Regions from separate parts of the Allobosea sp. FBZP-16 genome, predicted to be linked through region 3. Evidence: riboswitches for the same ligand, from Rfam matches in the RefSeq annotation. Region 3 holds a riboswitch; each other region holds the start of a gene.

Region 1 (4,746 bases), on a different contig from region 3:
GGCAGAGAACAGCCGCACTCAGACGGAGAACGGTCTGCTGAAGAGTCGTCAGTATGCGATGGCGGCAAGCGTATCCGCGGGGAACCCCTCTCCCGGATGGGATAGGGGTGAGGGACCGCCGCTGATTATTGGCGCGCGACGGCGCCGCTGCGACTTCAAGGGGCGAGGGCAGGCCCTCATCCCTGCCCTTCTCCCACACGGGAGAAGGGTTCCCCGCGTTCTTCATCGGACGACCCGCGTCATCTTTCGCCGCAAGGGCGAGCATGACGGCGGAGCTCGACAGCCTCACAGGCTCACCCTGATCCCGCCGAAGGCGCTGAGGCCCGGCACCAGGAAGCCGACCGGGTTCTCGTAGCGCTTGTCGAACAGGTTATCGACGCGGCCGAACACGGTGAGCTTCTCGTCGACCTTGTAGTCGGCGGCGAGGTTGACGATGGCGGCGCCCGGTGCGCGCATCCTGGAGATCGAGAAGTCGCGGTTCCCATCCATGCGCTCGCCGACATAGATCAGCGTCGCCGACAAGGTCAGCTTCTCGATCGGCACCCAGCTCGCGGTGATGCTGGCCTTGTGGCGTGGCCGGCGCAGCAGCTCCTGATACGCGGTCTCATCCTTGGCCAGGGTGAAGGTGTAGTCGGCGCGGACCTTGAACTGCGGCGTCAGTTCCAGCGCCGCGAAGGCCTCGACACCCTTGGTCGTGGCGCGGCCGATATTCGTATAGGAGGTGCGCGCGGCGTTGGTCAGGATCAGGTTGTCGATGTCGTTGTGGAAGTAGGTCGCACCGACATTCACCTGCCCGTTCACCAGCGGCTGCTCGAAGCCGACATCCCAGCCGCGGCTTTCCTCCGGCTTGAGGTTCGGGTTGCCATAGAAGTTGAAGGCCGGGCGGGGATCGCTGAAGCGTTCGCTCAGCGTCGGCGCCTTGAAGCCGGTGCCGTAGCTCGCCTTCAGCTTGGTGTCGGTGCCTGGCACGATGAAGACCGGTGCGATGCGATAGGTGGTGTGGCCGCCGAACTTGTCGTCGTCATCGTAGCGGATATTGGCGGTGGTGAAGAAGCGGTCGGTCCAGTTCGACTGCAATTCGACGAAGGCGCCCCGGTTTCCGTTCGAGACGGTCTTGTTGGGCGTGTCGAAGCGTTCGTTCTCGTATTGCAGCCCCATCACCAGTGTCTGGCTCCGGGTGAGCTTCAGGTCGCCACGCCAGTCGTATTTGATGCGCTCACCGAGGTTCTCGGTCGGCACGTCGAGGATGCCGAAGGCGTTAGGCCGGCGATTGGAGCGATCCTGGTTGCTGTAGGAGACGCCGAAGCGGTTGACGAACTGCCCGCCCAGCGGGTCCCAGACGATCTCGCCGCGGGTGAAGGCCTGGCGATAGTTCTGGCTGGACCGGAAGCTGCTGGGCAGGCTCGGGAAGCCGGAATCGCCGGTGAACAGCAATTGCCCGTCGATATAGCGGCCGACCCAGTTGACGCTCAGCGTGTCGGTCAGCCTGGCGCCGAGGCGGGCGGAATAGCTCCAGTTGTCATAGGAATTGGGGTTGCGCCGCCGGCCGGCGGGAACCAGTTCCGGTGGTGTCACCGGTGTCGAATCCGCCCTGAAATGGCTGATGCCGAAGGCGTAGTCGAAGCGGTCGTCGCCGCCGCTGACCCCGAGGCTCTTGTTGAAGGCGCCATAGGAGCCGGCTTCGACCGAGCCGGTCACCTTGGGCGGCCCCTCGCCGCGCTTGCTGGTGATCGAGATCACGCCGCCCAGCGCATTGGCGCCATAGAGACCGCTCTGCGGGCCGCGCAGCACCTCGATGCGCTCGATGTCAGTGGTCAGCATCTGGCCGAAGTCGAAGGAGCGGTTCGGCGTCGAGGGATCGTTCACCTCGATACCGTCGATCAGCACCTTGACGTGGTTGGAGTTGGTGCCGCGCATGAAGACCGACGTAAGCCCGCCCGGCCCGCCGGTCTGGACGATATTGAGGCCGGGAACGGCGGCGAGCGCCTGCGGCAAGGTGCGGCGCTGCTCGCGCTCGATCTCCTTCGCGGTGACGACGGTGACGGCGCTCGCGATCTCCCTTGCCGGGGTCGGAACGCCGGTCGGGCTAATCACGATCTCGTCGAGCGCGATCGGCTTCTCACCCGACTGCGCCAGCGCAGCGGGCGATATCAGCACGGTCGAAGCGGCGAGCAGGGGGAAGGCAAGTGAGAAACGCCCGCTCCTGGCGGGCTTTGGCAAACGGAACACGGGAACCTCGGCGGTAACGTCAGTGGCACGTCACCGCGAACGAGATGTCCCCACCCGCGCCCGAAACCGGGCGCGCATGGTTCTACCACCCATCAGCGCACCCCGGCCGATGTGTTCGCGTGTGACCACGGCTGACGGCAGGTCTCCTGGCTCGCGGGTCGCTGCCCTTCGCCGCCTTCCCAGGGCCGAGGTCCCAGTGGCGTATGGCGAAAGGCTCGCCGCTTACAGTTGCGGGGGCAGCCGCAGCATGAGATGGCCAGGCCATCCGCACTGCGTTCCCTTTTGATCCCGTAAGGGAACCGTCGCGTTCACGAGTAGGGTGGAAAGGCGGCAGCGTCAATTCGCCCGCCAGCCGTTGTGAGCGGATTATTCGGCTGCCTTGAGCGAGCGCTTCGGACGCGGTTTGACGGCGGGTTGAGGGGCCTGCGCATAGGGCGCCAGGATCGCCATGATGTCCCGTTCGCGCGGCTTGGCCTCGGCTACCAGCGCGCGCTCCGCCACCGAATCGAGATGACTGTGCATCAGTCTCGTGACTTTTTCGACGTCGCCGGTCGTAAGGGCGTCGATCAGCAGGCGGTGCTCGTTAACGCCGCATTCCGAGGAATGCGGCCGGCTGTACAGCGACAGGATCAGGCAGCAGCGATAGGACAGCTCGCTGACATAGCGGATGAGGATCGGGCTCTCCGTCATCTCTGCGAGCAGGATATGGAACTCGGTCGCGAGCCGGATCGAGATCGCGTCGGGCCCGCCACGCGCCTCATCCTCGGAGTCGACATGGGCCCGCAGCGTCGCAAGCTGCGCCTTGCTCAGCCGGCCGGCGAGCTGGCGCACGACGAGCCGCTCCAGCTCGATGCGGATGTCGAAGGTGTCGCGCGCCTCCTGCCAGCTCGGCGTCGCCACAACGGCGGAGCGATTGCGGCGCAGTTCGACCAGCCCTTCGGCGGCGAGCTGGGCGAGCGCATGGCGCGCCAGCGTACGGCTGACACCGAAGCGTTCGCCGAGCGCATCCTCGGGCAAGGCCGCGCCGGGCTCGAGCGCGCGCTCGATGATCGCGCGGCGCAGCGCCCGGCAGATCATCCCGGCCTTGTCCGATGCGCCGTTTCCGGCCTCTTCCCGCGCCATCGCCGATACCAGTGGTTGAACGTCCTTCGTCTTAGCGTCTGCGCCTTGCAGTTCGCAATGCAGATTGGGATGCCGGGGAACCGGGCAGCCCCTCTAACGTTCATAAGGCGACCCAATGCGGGCCGGGGGGCTTCGCCATGACAACGACACCGGCTCCGAGCCGAAGGGGGGTCCAGCCAGAGGCGGGCGCCATCGCTGCGGCCGACCTGGCCGGGGCGGACATCGTAAAGGTGGCGGCGGCGCTCGTCTCGGCTGCGGTGATCATCGCAGCACTCTACTACGGGCAGGACATCCTGATCCCGCTCGCCTTCGCCTTCCTGATCGGCTTCGCGCTCAATCCCCCGGTGCTGTGGCTGCGCCGGCGCGGGCTGCCCAAGGTGATCGCGATCGTGGCGGTGATGACCGTCGTGCTCGTTCTCCTCGCCGGCCTCTTCCTCGTGCTGGGAACGCAGGTCCGTTCGCTGGGCGAGCAACTGCCGAGCTATCAATCGACCATCCATAACAAGCTCAACGATCTCAAGGCGCAGTTCAGGGCGCCGGGGATGCTCGATGGCGCGCTCAACGCGATCGCGTCCCTGCAAAAGGAAGTGGAATCGGTGCAGGGCGCCGGTGCTCAGCGGGTCGAGATCGTGCCAGCGCCGGGCACCCAGATGCAGGTCGCGCTGGTCTGGCTCGGCCGTGTGCTCGAACCGCTGGCGACGGCCGGTATCGTCCTCGTCTTCGTGGTGCTGGCACTGCTTGACCGGACCGACCTGCGTGACCGGCTGCTGCGCATCCTTGGCGGCAACCTGCACCGCTCGACCGATGCGATCGAGGATGCCGGCAGGCGGATCAGCCGCTATCTTCTGATGCAGCTCGTGGTGAACACGACCTTCGCCATCCCGCTGGCGCTCGGCCTGTGGCTGATCGGCGTGCCCGGTGCGCTGCTCTGGGGCGTCGTCGCAGCCGTGCTGCGCTTCGTGCCTTATCTTGGTGCGCTGATTTCCGCGGTCTTTCCGCTGGCGCTGGCGTTCGCGGTCGATCCCGGCTGGCACATGGTGCTGTGGACGCTGGCGCTGATCGCGGGGCTCGAGCTCATCAGCAACAATATCGTCGAGCCGATGCTCTACGGCACCAGCACTGGCCTCTCGGCGATATCGCTGATCGCCGCCGCGACATTCTGGACCGCGCTCTGGGGTCCGGTCGGCCTGATCCTGTCGACGCCGCTGACGGTCTGCCTATTGGTCCTCGGCAAGACCCTGCCGCAGTTGCAATTCCTCGACACCCTGCTCGGCTCGGTGCCGGTGCTTAGTCCGACCGAACGCATCTACCAGCGCCTGCTCGCGGGCGATGTCGACGAAGCCATCGAGATCGCCGAAAGCGAGATAGAGACGCTGGCGGTGGTGCCTTTCTATG
Region 2 (4,746 bases), on a different contig from region 3:
GAGGACGGAGCCGAGGGGCAATATGTCATGCATTGGGGCGGCACCCGCGCCACCATGGCGCAGACGCTCTCGCTGGCGCCCAACATCCTCGGCCGCGATCCCGATCACCGCGAGGAGATCTGGAACGACATGAAGCGGGAGCTGCGCCAGCATGACGGCATGGGCATCGGGCCGATCGACATCGCGCTCTGGGACCTCGCCGGCAAGCGCTTCGGTGCCTCGGTCTCGCAACTGCTCGGCGGGTTCCGCAGCAAGCTCAAGACCTATGCCTCGACCTATCACGGCGACCGCAATGGTGGGCTCGACAGCAAGGAGGCCTTCGTCGACTTCGCCGAGGCCTGCTACGATCTCGGTTACCGCGCCTTCAAAGTCCATGGCTGGCATGATGGCGATGCGCGCGAGGAGGCCGCCAACGTCCTGCATGTCGCCAAGGCGGTCGGCGACCGCATGACCCTGATGCTCGACCCCGCCAACGAGCTCAGGACCTTTGCCGACGCGCTCTATGTCGGGCGCGCCTGCGACGAGGGCAACTACTTCTGGTACGAGGATCCGATGCGCGATTGCGGCGTCTCGGCCTTCGCCCACAAGAAGCTGCGCGAGATGCTGAAGACGCCGATCCTCCAGACCGAGTATCTGCGCGGCTTCGAGCCGAAGGCCGATTTCCTGATCAATGGCGGCACCGACGCGCTGCGCTCCGATCCGGAATACGATCTTGGCATCACCGGCGCGATGAAGATCGCCCATCTCGCCGAGGCCTTCGGCGTCGATGTCGAGATCCATGCCTGCGGCCCGGCCCATCGCCACTGCATGGCCGCGACCCGCAACACCAATTTCTACGAGCTCGCGCTGGTCGGGCCCGATTGCCCGAACGCGGTGCCGCCGGTCTATGCCTGCGGCTACAGCGACCAGCTTGATGGTGTCGACAAGGATGGCTGCTTCCCGGTCCCGACCGGCCCCGGGCTCGGCGTCACCTATGACTGGGACTATATTCGCACGCATCAGACGGCGCGGGAGGTGTTCAAGCTGTAGACCGCGCATCGGCGCGGTCTTTCGCACCAGGGATTCGATGATATCACTGCAGTGGAGCAGGGCTTCGCGCTCCGCTCATTCCGCATCCAGCTTCGTCGACCCGCGCCATGAACGTCACCCCCGGACAGGACCATGGCACCATCGTCGCCTCGGGCGCGGCAGCCGGGCCGGTCGTCGTCCTCGCCGAGCCCTTGAGCTTCTGGGGCGGCGTCGATCCCGCCACGGGTACGGTGATCGACGTGCATCATCCCGCCCATGGCGCCTCGCTCGCCGGCGCGGTCGTGTTGATGCCGACCAGTCGGGGCTCCTGTTCGGGCTCCGGCGTGTTGCTGGAGCTGGCGCTCTCCGGCAGGAACCCCGCCGCGCTGATCTTCGCTGGCCCCGAGGACACGCTGACGCTCGGCGCGATCGTCGCCTCCGAGATGTTCGGGCGCCGCATCCCGGTCGCGCGCCTGTCCGCGGAGGCCTTCGCCACCCTTTCCTGCGCGCGGCACGCGACGATCACGTCGGATGGCATATCGGCCGATGGCGGGCAGGTGCATATCCCTCTTGCCGCGGCGGCGGATGCAGGACTGCAGTTGTCCTCTTCCGATCGCGGCATGCTCGACGGCAAGGACGGGATCGCGGCGCAGCAGGCCATGCGCATCCTCGTCGCCATGGCGAGCCAGCAAGGAGCGACCGAACTCCTCGATGTGACGCGGGCTCATGTCGATGGCTGCATCTATGCCGGCCCGGCCAATCTGGTCTTCGCCGCGAAGATGGAGGAGCTGGGCGCACGCGTCCGCATCCCGACGACGATGAACGCGATCTCCGTCGACCATGCGAACTGGCGCCGCCAGGGCGTTGCGCCCGAATTCGGCGAACCGGCGGCGCGCCTCGCCGAGACCTATGTCCGCATGGGCTGCCAGGCGAGCTTCACCTGCGCGCCCTATACGCTGCGGGAGCCGCCACGCTTCGGCGAGCCGATCGGCTGGTCGGAATCGAACGCGGTGATCTTCGCCAATTCCGTGCTTGGCGCCCGGACCGCCAAGCATCCGGACTTCCTGGACTTCTGCATCGCCGTCACCGGCCGCGCGCCGCTCGCTGGCGCCTTTCTCGACGAGGGGCGCCGGGCGCGCCGTACCGTACGGGTCGAGTTGCCGGAGGGGGCGGACAGCGCGGCCTGGCCCTTGATCGGCTACCTTGCTGGCCTGGCTTCGCCTGACCGGATCCCGTTGATCAAGGGCCTGGCGAAGACGCAACCGACGCGGGACGATCTCAAGGCACTCTGCGCCGCCTTCGGCACGACCTCGGCGGCGGCGATGCTCCATATCGAAGGCATCACGCCGGAAGCGGACAGCCTCGGCGGGGTCCCCGAGGACGAAGTCGTCATCACCCGCGAGGACCTCGCCGCGGGCTGGCGCAAGCTGAGCGAGGGGCCGGCGGATGTCGATCTTGTCGCCATCGGCAGCCCGCATGCCTCGCTGGATGAATGCCGGGCCGTTGCGGAGCGCCTCGATGGCCGTCCTGTCGGGACTGCAATCGCCGTCATTATCACGGCCGGGCGGGAGGTCGTCGCCGCGGCTGAAGTCGATGGCACACTGGCCAGGCTTGCGCGGAGCGGCGTCGCGATCATCCCCGATCTCTGCTGGTGCTCGATCACCCGCCCGGTCTTCCCAGAGCAGGCTAAGGTGGTCCTGACCAATTCCGGCAAATACGCTCATTACGGGCCGGGGCTCTCCGGCTGCGCCGTCAGGCTGGGGACGCTCGACGACTGCATCGAGGCGGCCTTGACGGGGGCCGCTCCCGCGCGGCTCCCCGCCTGGCTCTCCTAGCTGCTTCGGCGAACAGGCTTGACGGTGCGGCGCGGCCTTATAGGGTGGCCGCGATCGAGGTTCTCCGGATCGCATCCGGAGCTAAGAGGGAATTCGGTGAGGCGTATTCCGCCAAAGCCGAGGCTGCCCCCGCAACTGTAAGCGGCGAGCTCTCCGTCCATCGTCCACTGGCGCCGACAGCGCTGGGAAGGCCGGGCGGGATCGGCATCGACCCGCGAGCCAGGAGACCTGCCCCGGTCGTCGAAGACGTCTTTCGGACGGGGTGTTCCGGAGCTGTGTGTCGATGGTGGCGCTGCCCTCCATCCATCCACGCCCCTGCGCAGTTCCCCGCCTGCCATCTCGGGGAGCGATGAGACCCATGGTCATGAACACCGTCTGCACCGTTGCGCAGAGCTTGACGGCTGCGCGCCGACCCTTCTATCAGAAATGCAACACTGTTACATTCAAGGCTTCCGCTGTGCCGGCCATTCGCCATGTCACCCGTTTGTTGCAAGGTGCCGCCGCGGCGCTCCTCGGCACTCTGTTCGCAGGGTCGGCCTTCGCTGCGCCGACGCAATATCCGTTGACCCTCGAGAATTGTCGGGAGAGTGTGACCTTCGCCGCGCCGCCCAAGCGCGTCGTGGCGATCGGCCAGACGCAGACCGAGATCCTCTATGCGCTTGGCCTAGGTGACCGCGTCGTCGGCACCGCCGTCTGGTTCTCGCCGGTCGCCAAGCCCTATGAGGCGGTGAATGCCAAGGTGAAGCGCCTCGCCGACAACGATCCGAGCTTCGAGGCGGTGCTGGCCCAGGAGCCCGACCTCGTCACCGCTATGTTCGAATGGCATGTCGGACCCAACGGCATCGTCGGCAAGCGCGCCCAGTTCGCTGGGGTCAAGGTGCCGACTTACGTCTCGCCGGCCGATTGCGTCGGCAAGGACAATTCCGGCGCCGGCGATGGCGTACGCACGCAGATGTTCACGATGGAGCTGGTCTATCGCAACATCCGCGAGTTCGGGCAGATCTTCGATGTCTCCGACCGGGCTGAAGCCCTTGTCGCTGAACTGAAGGCACGCGAGGACAAGGCGGTCGCGGCCGTCGCCAGCCTCAAGGCCAGGGACGTGCCGGTCGTGGTCTGGTTCTCCAGCCGGGACATCAAGGGCGACGGCTTCATGGCCGGCAAGAACGGCGTGCCGGCCTATATCCTTTCGAAGCTCGGCGCCCGCAACATCATCACCACCAATGAGGAATGGCCGCTGGTCGGCTGGGAGAGCATCGCCGGCGCCAACCCCGCGGTGATCGTCGCGGTGAAGATGGATCGCCGCCGCTTCCCGGCCGACGACATCGAGAAGAAGCTCGATTTTCTCAAGACCGATCCGGTCGCCAGCAAGCTCGATGCGGTGAGGAACCAGCGCATCGTGATCCTGGATGTCGGCGCGACCCGGGCCGGGCTCGATACGGTCGACGGCATCGAGGCGCTCGCCAAGGCGATCTCCGGCTTCGGCCTCTCCCCTTGAGCCACGCTGCCCATGGCCCGAACTGGCCCGCGCGGATCGTCATCGCGGTTGCCTCGCTCGCTGCGCTGACCATCTCGCTGGCGCTGGCGGTGACGATCGGCGAGATGCGCATCCCGTTCGACACGGCGCTGCGGGCGCTCGGCAACGGGCTGTTCAGCCTCGACTTTCCCGTCAGCGCGATCCAGCAGGGCGTGATCTTCGACTACCGCCTGAGCCGGGCGCTGATGGCAGGCCTCTGTGGCGGGGCGCTGGCACTCTCCGGAGCGATCCTGCAGGCGCTGCTGCGCAATCCGCTGGCCGAGCCTTACGTGCTCGGCATTTCCGCCGGCGCCTCGACCGGCGCCGTCGCGGTGCTGATCCTCGGCGTCGGCATCGGCGGCACGGCGCTGAGCGTCTCGGCCGGCGCCT
Region 3 (4,746 bases):
GCCTCCCGCCAGGGAAGAGGCGTGGCGTTGGGGCCGAGGGCGAAGAGCGTGGGGAGTAGGACGGGAGACAGATCGGCCGCGTCGCGCGACCCCTCATCCGTCTCGGCTGCGCCGAGCCACCTTCTCCCGCAAGGGGAGAAGGGCGAGGCGGCCGTGTCAGCTCCCTTCTCCCCCTGCGGGAGAAGGTCCCGGCAGGGGGATGAGGGGTCGCGCTGTCCTTCGAGATAGGCATCTACTCTTCCCAGCAGCCGCCGCATGTTCTCGGCGCCGCCGCCGGCATGAAAATAGCCGAGCAGGTCCGCTGCGAACTCCGGCTGCACCGTGCCATATCCGGCGAGCCGCTCGTCCTCCCGGTCATCGCCTGGCAGCACCGCCAGCGCGACGTCATGCTGCCGGCAGGCGCTCGCGATCTGCTCGACGCCGTAGCGGAGATAGTCGAGCCCGCCGAGGCAGCGCAGCAGCACGAAACGCGAGCCGGCGAGGGTCTTCTCGATCAGCAGGTCGATCGAGAGCGGATGCTTGAAGCGCCGCAGCGGCACCAGACGGAGGCCCAGCCGGCTACCGGGGGCGGCCGCCGCCAGCGCCGAGAGGTCGCTGTCGCTGAAGGAGAGGACGATGAGGTCTCCCGGCGGCAAGGCGAGGTCGACGGCGTCTTCGCCGTCGTCGAGCCTCACCTCGCTGGTCGGGAGGAGATGCATGGCATCAGCCGGCGAGCGCGGCCTCGACTGCGGCGCGATCGAAGCCCTTGAGGCCGATCACCACGAGCCGGCCGTCGCGCGCTTCACCGGCGCCCCAGGCCCGGTCGTAATGGTGGCCGACGCGCCGGCCGACGCCCTGCACGACGAGCCGCATCGGCTTGCCGGGAATGCCGGCAAAACCCTTAAGGCGCAGTACGCCCTCGGCCTCGGCCGCCTTGGCGACGCGGGCGACGAGCTCTTCCGGCGAACCGGCCTGCGGCAGCGGCAGTGCCACGCTGTCGAAATCGTCATGGTCATGATCCTCGCCCTCGCCGTGATGCGAGGGCCGGGCGGCGAGGTCGGACTCGGCCGCAGCGCCGAGACCGATGATCAGCGCCGGCTCGACCTTGCCATGGGCGGTTTCGACCACCTTGATCGCCTTGGGCAAATGCTGGGCGATCTCGGCCTTGACCCGTTCGCGCCCTGCGGCGTCGACGAGGTCGCTCTTGTTGAGCAGGATCAGGTCGGCGCAGAGGATCTGATCCTCGAATACCTCCTCCAGCGGGTTGTCATGGTCGACGGCCTGGTCCTGCGCCGCCTGCGCCTTCAGCGCCTCGGGATCGTCGGCGAACTGGCCCTCGGCCACCGCCGGCCCGTCGACCACGGCGATGACGCCGTCGACGGTGACGCGGGAACGGATCGCCGGCCAGTTGAAGGCCTTGACCAGCGGCTTGGGCAGGGCAAGGCCCGAGGTCTCGATCAGGATGTGCTGCGGCGGGTTTTCCCGGTTCAGCAGCTTTTCCAGCGCCGGGACGAAATCATCGGCGACCGTGCAGCAGATGCAGCCATTCGGCAATTCGACGATGTCGTCCTGCGTGCAGCCCTCGATGCCGCAGCCGGCGATGAAGGAGCCGTCGAAGCCGAGATCGCCAAACTCGTTGACGAGAACGGCGAGGCGCTTGCCGCCGGCATTCTCCAGGAGATGGCGGACCAGGGTGGTCTTACCGGCGCCGAGGAAGCCGGTGATGATCGTGCACGGCACCTTGCCGAGCGTCGTGGTCTGAGGAGCGTTCATTCGTTTGATCCTTGTGTGCGCGGCAGCGGAGGCACGCGCGCGACCACGCCCTTGCGGAACGAGGCGGGTCTTTCCTTCCAGGGAACGATGCCGTTGGCGCTGGCGGCAAATTTCTCCGCCCCGCTGACGATCTCGTCGAGATGAAGACCGGCGTCGAGATCGCCGATCAGATAGGTCCATTTGCCCTCCGCCGCGAGCGCGATCGTGCAGGGCCGCTTGCAGACCGAGAGGCATTCGACCGGCACGACGGCGATGCCACTGCCCGCCAGGCGCTCGTCCAGTACGGCTGCGAGCGCGATGCCCGGCTGGTCATAACCCTCCGGCAGGTCCTCGCGTTGGCGCCGGCAGGTGGTGCAGACATGGATGGTGCAGCCCGGCTGCTGCCGAACTTGCGTCGCGAGGGCGAGATCGCCTTCGAGCATGACAACGCCTCCTTGGGCTGGCGCGGCCGTCGCCGGCCGCACGAGGCGTCAGGCCGCTACGGGAGCGGCGCTGCGGCGCGTGGCCCAGGGCCAGAGCACGCCGACGGCAAAGCCGGTGACGAGCCACAGCGCGGCCTGGATGGCGAGCGAGAGCGCGGCGAAATGTGCGGCGATCTCGGCCGGCACCTTGCTTTCCGGCGCGGCCGGATGCGGGGCACCGATCAGATGCGGCAGCAGCAAGGCGAGGACGGCGAGTGCTCGGGCCCAGGAAGCCTCGACGCGCAGGAAGACGAAGAGCGCGCCGGCGGTGACCATCGCCGTCAGCAGCCACCAGAGCTGGCGCTGCTGCAGTTCGGCTGCGGCGGAGCCCGGCAGTTCCGGCGCCAGCCCCATTGCCGGGGCGAGCCCGAAAGCGAAGAAGCCGCACACCGCCCAGGCCAATGCGCGGCGCTGGTCGATCTGCTCGTTCGCCGCGATCATCCCGGCGAGAAGCAGCGCCGCGAAGCCGATCGCGGTGCCGATCGTCACCAGGCTGGTGAAGGCCGTGCGCTGCAAGCCGTCCTGCGGCTTCCAGTCATGCTCGCCGGCATGGTCTGGGCCTGCCTTTGGGTCGTTGTGAGCGAGCTGGATGCGGGCTTCGCCTGAGAAGGCGGCCTGCATCGGTGCGCCCTGCGCGCGCAACGCCGCCTCGTAGGTCTCGGCCTTGAGGATCAGCGGGGTGGTGGTGACGTGCTGGAGCGCCGAGATCAGCAGCCCAGCCAGAAGCCCGGCCAGGATGCTGACCGTGAGAACACGCGTGACCATGTGGTTCCCCTCAATGACAGGGGAAGGCGAGGCCGTGACGGGTGTCGTGCGCCGCGTTGTGGACAGTGGACGAGGCGGCGAAGCCGACGGTGTAGATCAGCACGAAGCCGAGGATCAGCGCAGCGGCGACGGCTTTCGCTCGCTCCGAAACGCTGGCCTGGCTGGTGACGGTAGCCGTATTCATCTGGTTCTCCTTGGCCACCCCACCGGCAGCCGGCTGGACGACATCGAATGACGGCAGGTCTCCTGGCTCACGGCTTGGTGTCCTGCTCCGCCTTCCCGGGAAACCCAGTGGCCGATGGCGCAGGACGCGCCGCTTACAGTTGCGGGGGCAGCCGCGGCCTTTCACCGCGTTCCCTTTTCACCTCGTCGTCGAGGCACCGTCACGGATGATCATTAGCCACAGGCGCGGTGCTGTGCAATGCACGACGTCTCTCCGAAAGCGAATGCCAGACATGACCCTTCCCCTGCTCACCCTCGTCCTCGGCGGCGCCCGTTCCGGCAAGAGCCGTCATGCCGAGGCGCTGATCGAGGCGCTGCCGGCACCCTGGACCTACATCGCGACCGCGCAGGCCTATGACGACGAGATGCGCGCCCGCATCGCCGAGCACCGCGCCAGGCGCTCGCGCGACTGGCAGACGGTCGATGCGCCTGTCGCGCTGCCCGAGGCGATTCGCAATGCGCGGGCCGGGCAGCCCATCCTGGTCGATTGCCTGACGCTCTGGCTGACCAATCTGCTGCTCGCCGAACGCGACATCGCGATCGCCACCGGCGAGCTCGTCGCGGCCTGCCGCGAGGCGAGCGCACCGGTGGTGCTGGTCTCGAACGAGGTCGGCCTCGGCATCGTGCCGGACAATGCGCTCGCCCGCCGCTTCCGCGACGAGGCCGGCCGGCTGCATCAGCGGCTTGCGGCTCAGGCCGCGCGCGTGGTCTTCATGGTCGCCGGATTGCCGATGCAGGTGAAGTAGAAGCGCGACGTGACGATGACCAACGAAGCTGAGGACGCTGCCCGCCACAAGGCGAAGATGGCAAAGCGCAAGGCGGTGCAGGACGCCGAGGTCGCCGGCAAGACGCTGGAAAAGGGCCTGCTGATCGTCAACACCGGCCCGGGCAAGGGCAAGTCGACCGCCGCCTTCGGCCTGATCCTGCGGGCGCTCGGCCATGGCTGGCGCATCGGTGTCGTCCAGTTCATCAAGGGCGCCTGGTCGACCGGCGAACGCAAGGCGCTGGACGCCTTCGGCGATCAGGTCTCCTGGCATTCGATGGGCGAGGGCTTCACCTGGGAGACGCAGGACAAGGCCCGCGACATCGCCGCCGCGGCGCGCGCCTTCGACAAGGCGAAGGAATTGATGGCCGACGACGGGATCCGGCTGTTGGTGCTCGACGAACTCAACATCGCGCTGCGCTACGACTACCTGCCGCTCGCCGAGGTCGTGGCGGCCTTGCAGGCCCGCCGGCCCGACCTCCACATCGTCGTCACCGGGCGAAACGCCAAGGCGGAGCTGATCGAAGCGGCTGACCTCGTCACCGAGATGACGCTGGTGAAGCATCACTTCGCCGCCGGGGTGAAGGCGCAGGAGGGGATCGAGTTCTAGAGGGCGAGCGCGGCCACGCTTGCAACTGCCGCCAACCCCCAGAGCAGCAGGCAGGAGCGTCGGTAGAGGGCGAGCGCCCGCCTTATGTCCGCCGCCGTCGCTTCCGCCCTGCCATCGCCCATCCAGCCATCCTCGACCCTGACCGCCCCGTAGACGCGCGGGCCGGCGAGACG

Evidence for each region. Region 3 has a riboswitch for cobalamin ahead of CXY91_RS25700 (CbtB domain-containing protein). Riboswitches for the same ligand answer to the same signal wherever they lie in the genome.
Region 1: another riboswitch for cobalamin. It lies ahead of CXY91_RS13325 (TonB-dependent receptor plug domain-containing protein); the one in region 3 lies ahead of CXY91_RS25700 (CbtB domain-containing protein).
Region 2: another riboswitch for cobalamin. It lies ahead of CXY91_RS30870 (ABC transporter substrate-binding protein); the one in region 3 lies ahead of CXY91_RS25700 (CbtB domain-containing protein).

What each region holds. Positions count from the first base shown of each region.
Region 1 is NZ_LNCQ01000023.1:724,704-729,449, reverse strand. It holds gene CXY91_RS13325 (TonB-dependent receptor plug domain-containing protein) at 286-2,229, opposite strand; cobalamin riboswitch at 2,349-2,546, opposite strand; gene CXY91_RS13320 (GntR family transcriptional regulator) at 2,596-3,351, opposite strand; gene CXY91_RS13315 (AI-2E family transporter) at 3,489-4,746, shown strand, end outside.
Region 2 is NZ_LNCQ01000023.1:11,939-16,684, forward strand. It holds gene CXY91_RS09790 (enolase C-terminal domain-like protein) at 1-1,029, shown strand, start outside; gene lhpI (cis-3-hydroxy-L-proline dehydratase) at 1,137-2,843, shown strand; cobalamin riboswitch at 2,884-3,093, shown strand; gene CXY91_RS30870 (ABC transporter substrate-binding protein) at 3,328-4,338, shown strand; gene CXY91_RS09805 (FecCD family ABC transporter permease) at 4,335-4,746, shown strand, end outside.
Region 3 is NZ_LNCQ01000052.1:90-4,835, reverse strand. It holds gene cobN (cobaltochelatase subunit CobN) at 1-698, opposite strand, end outside; gene cobW (cobalamin biosynthesis protein CobW) at 703-1,752, opposite strand; gene CXY91_RS25710 (DUF1636 family protein) at 1,749-2,174, opposite strand; gene CXY91_RS25705 (CbtA family protein) at 2,223-2,978, opposite strand; gene CXY91_RS25700 (CbtB domain-containing protein) at 2,989-3,162, opposite strand; cobalamin riboswitch at 3,198-3,377, opposite strand; gene cobU (bifunctional adenosylcobinamide kinase/adenosylcobinamide-phosphate guanylyltransferase) at 3,425-3,946, shown strand; gene cobO (cob(I)yrinic acid a,c-diamide adenosyltransferase) at 3,962-4,573, shown strand; partial or broken gene CXY91_RS25685 (cobalamin biosynthesis protein) at 4,570-4,746, opposite strand, start outside.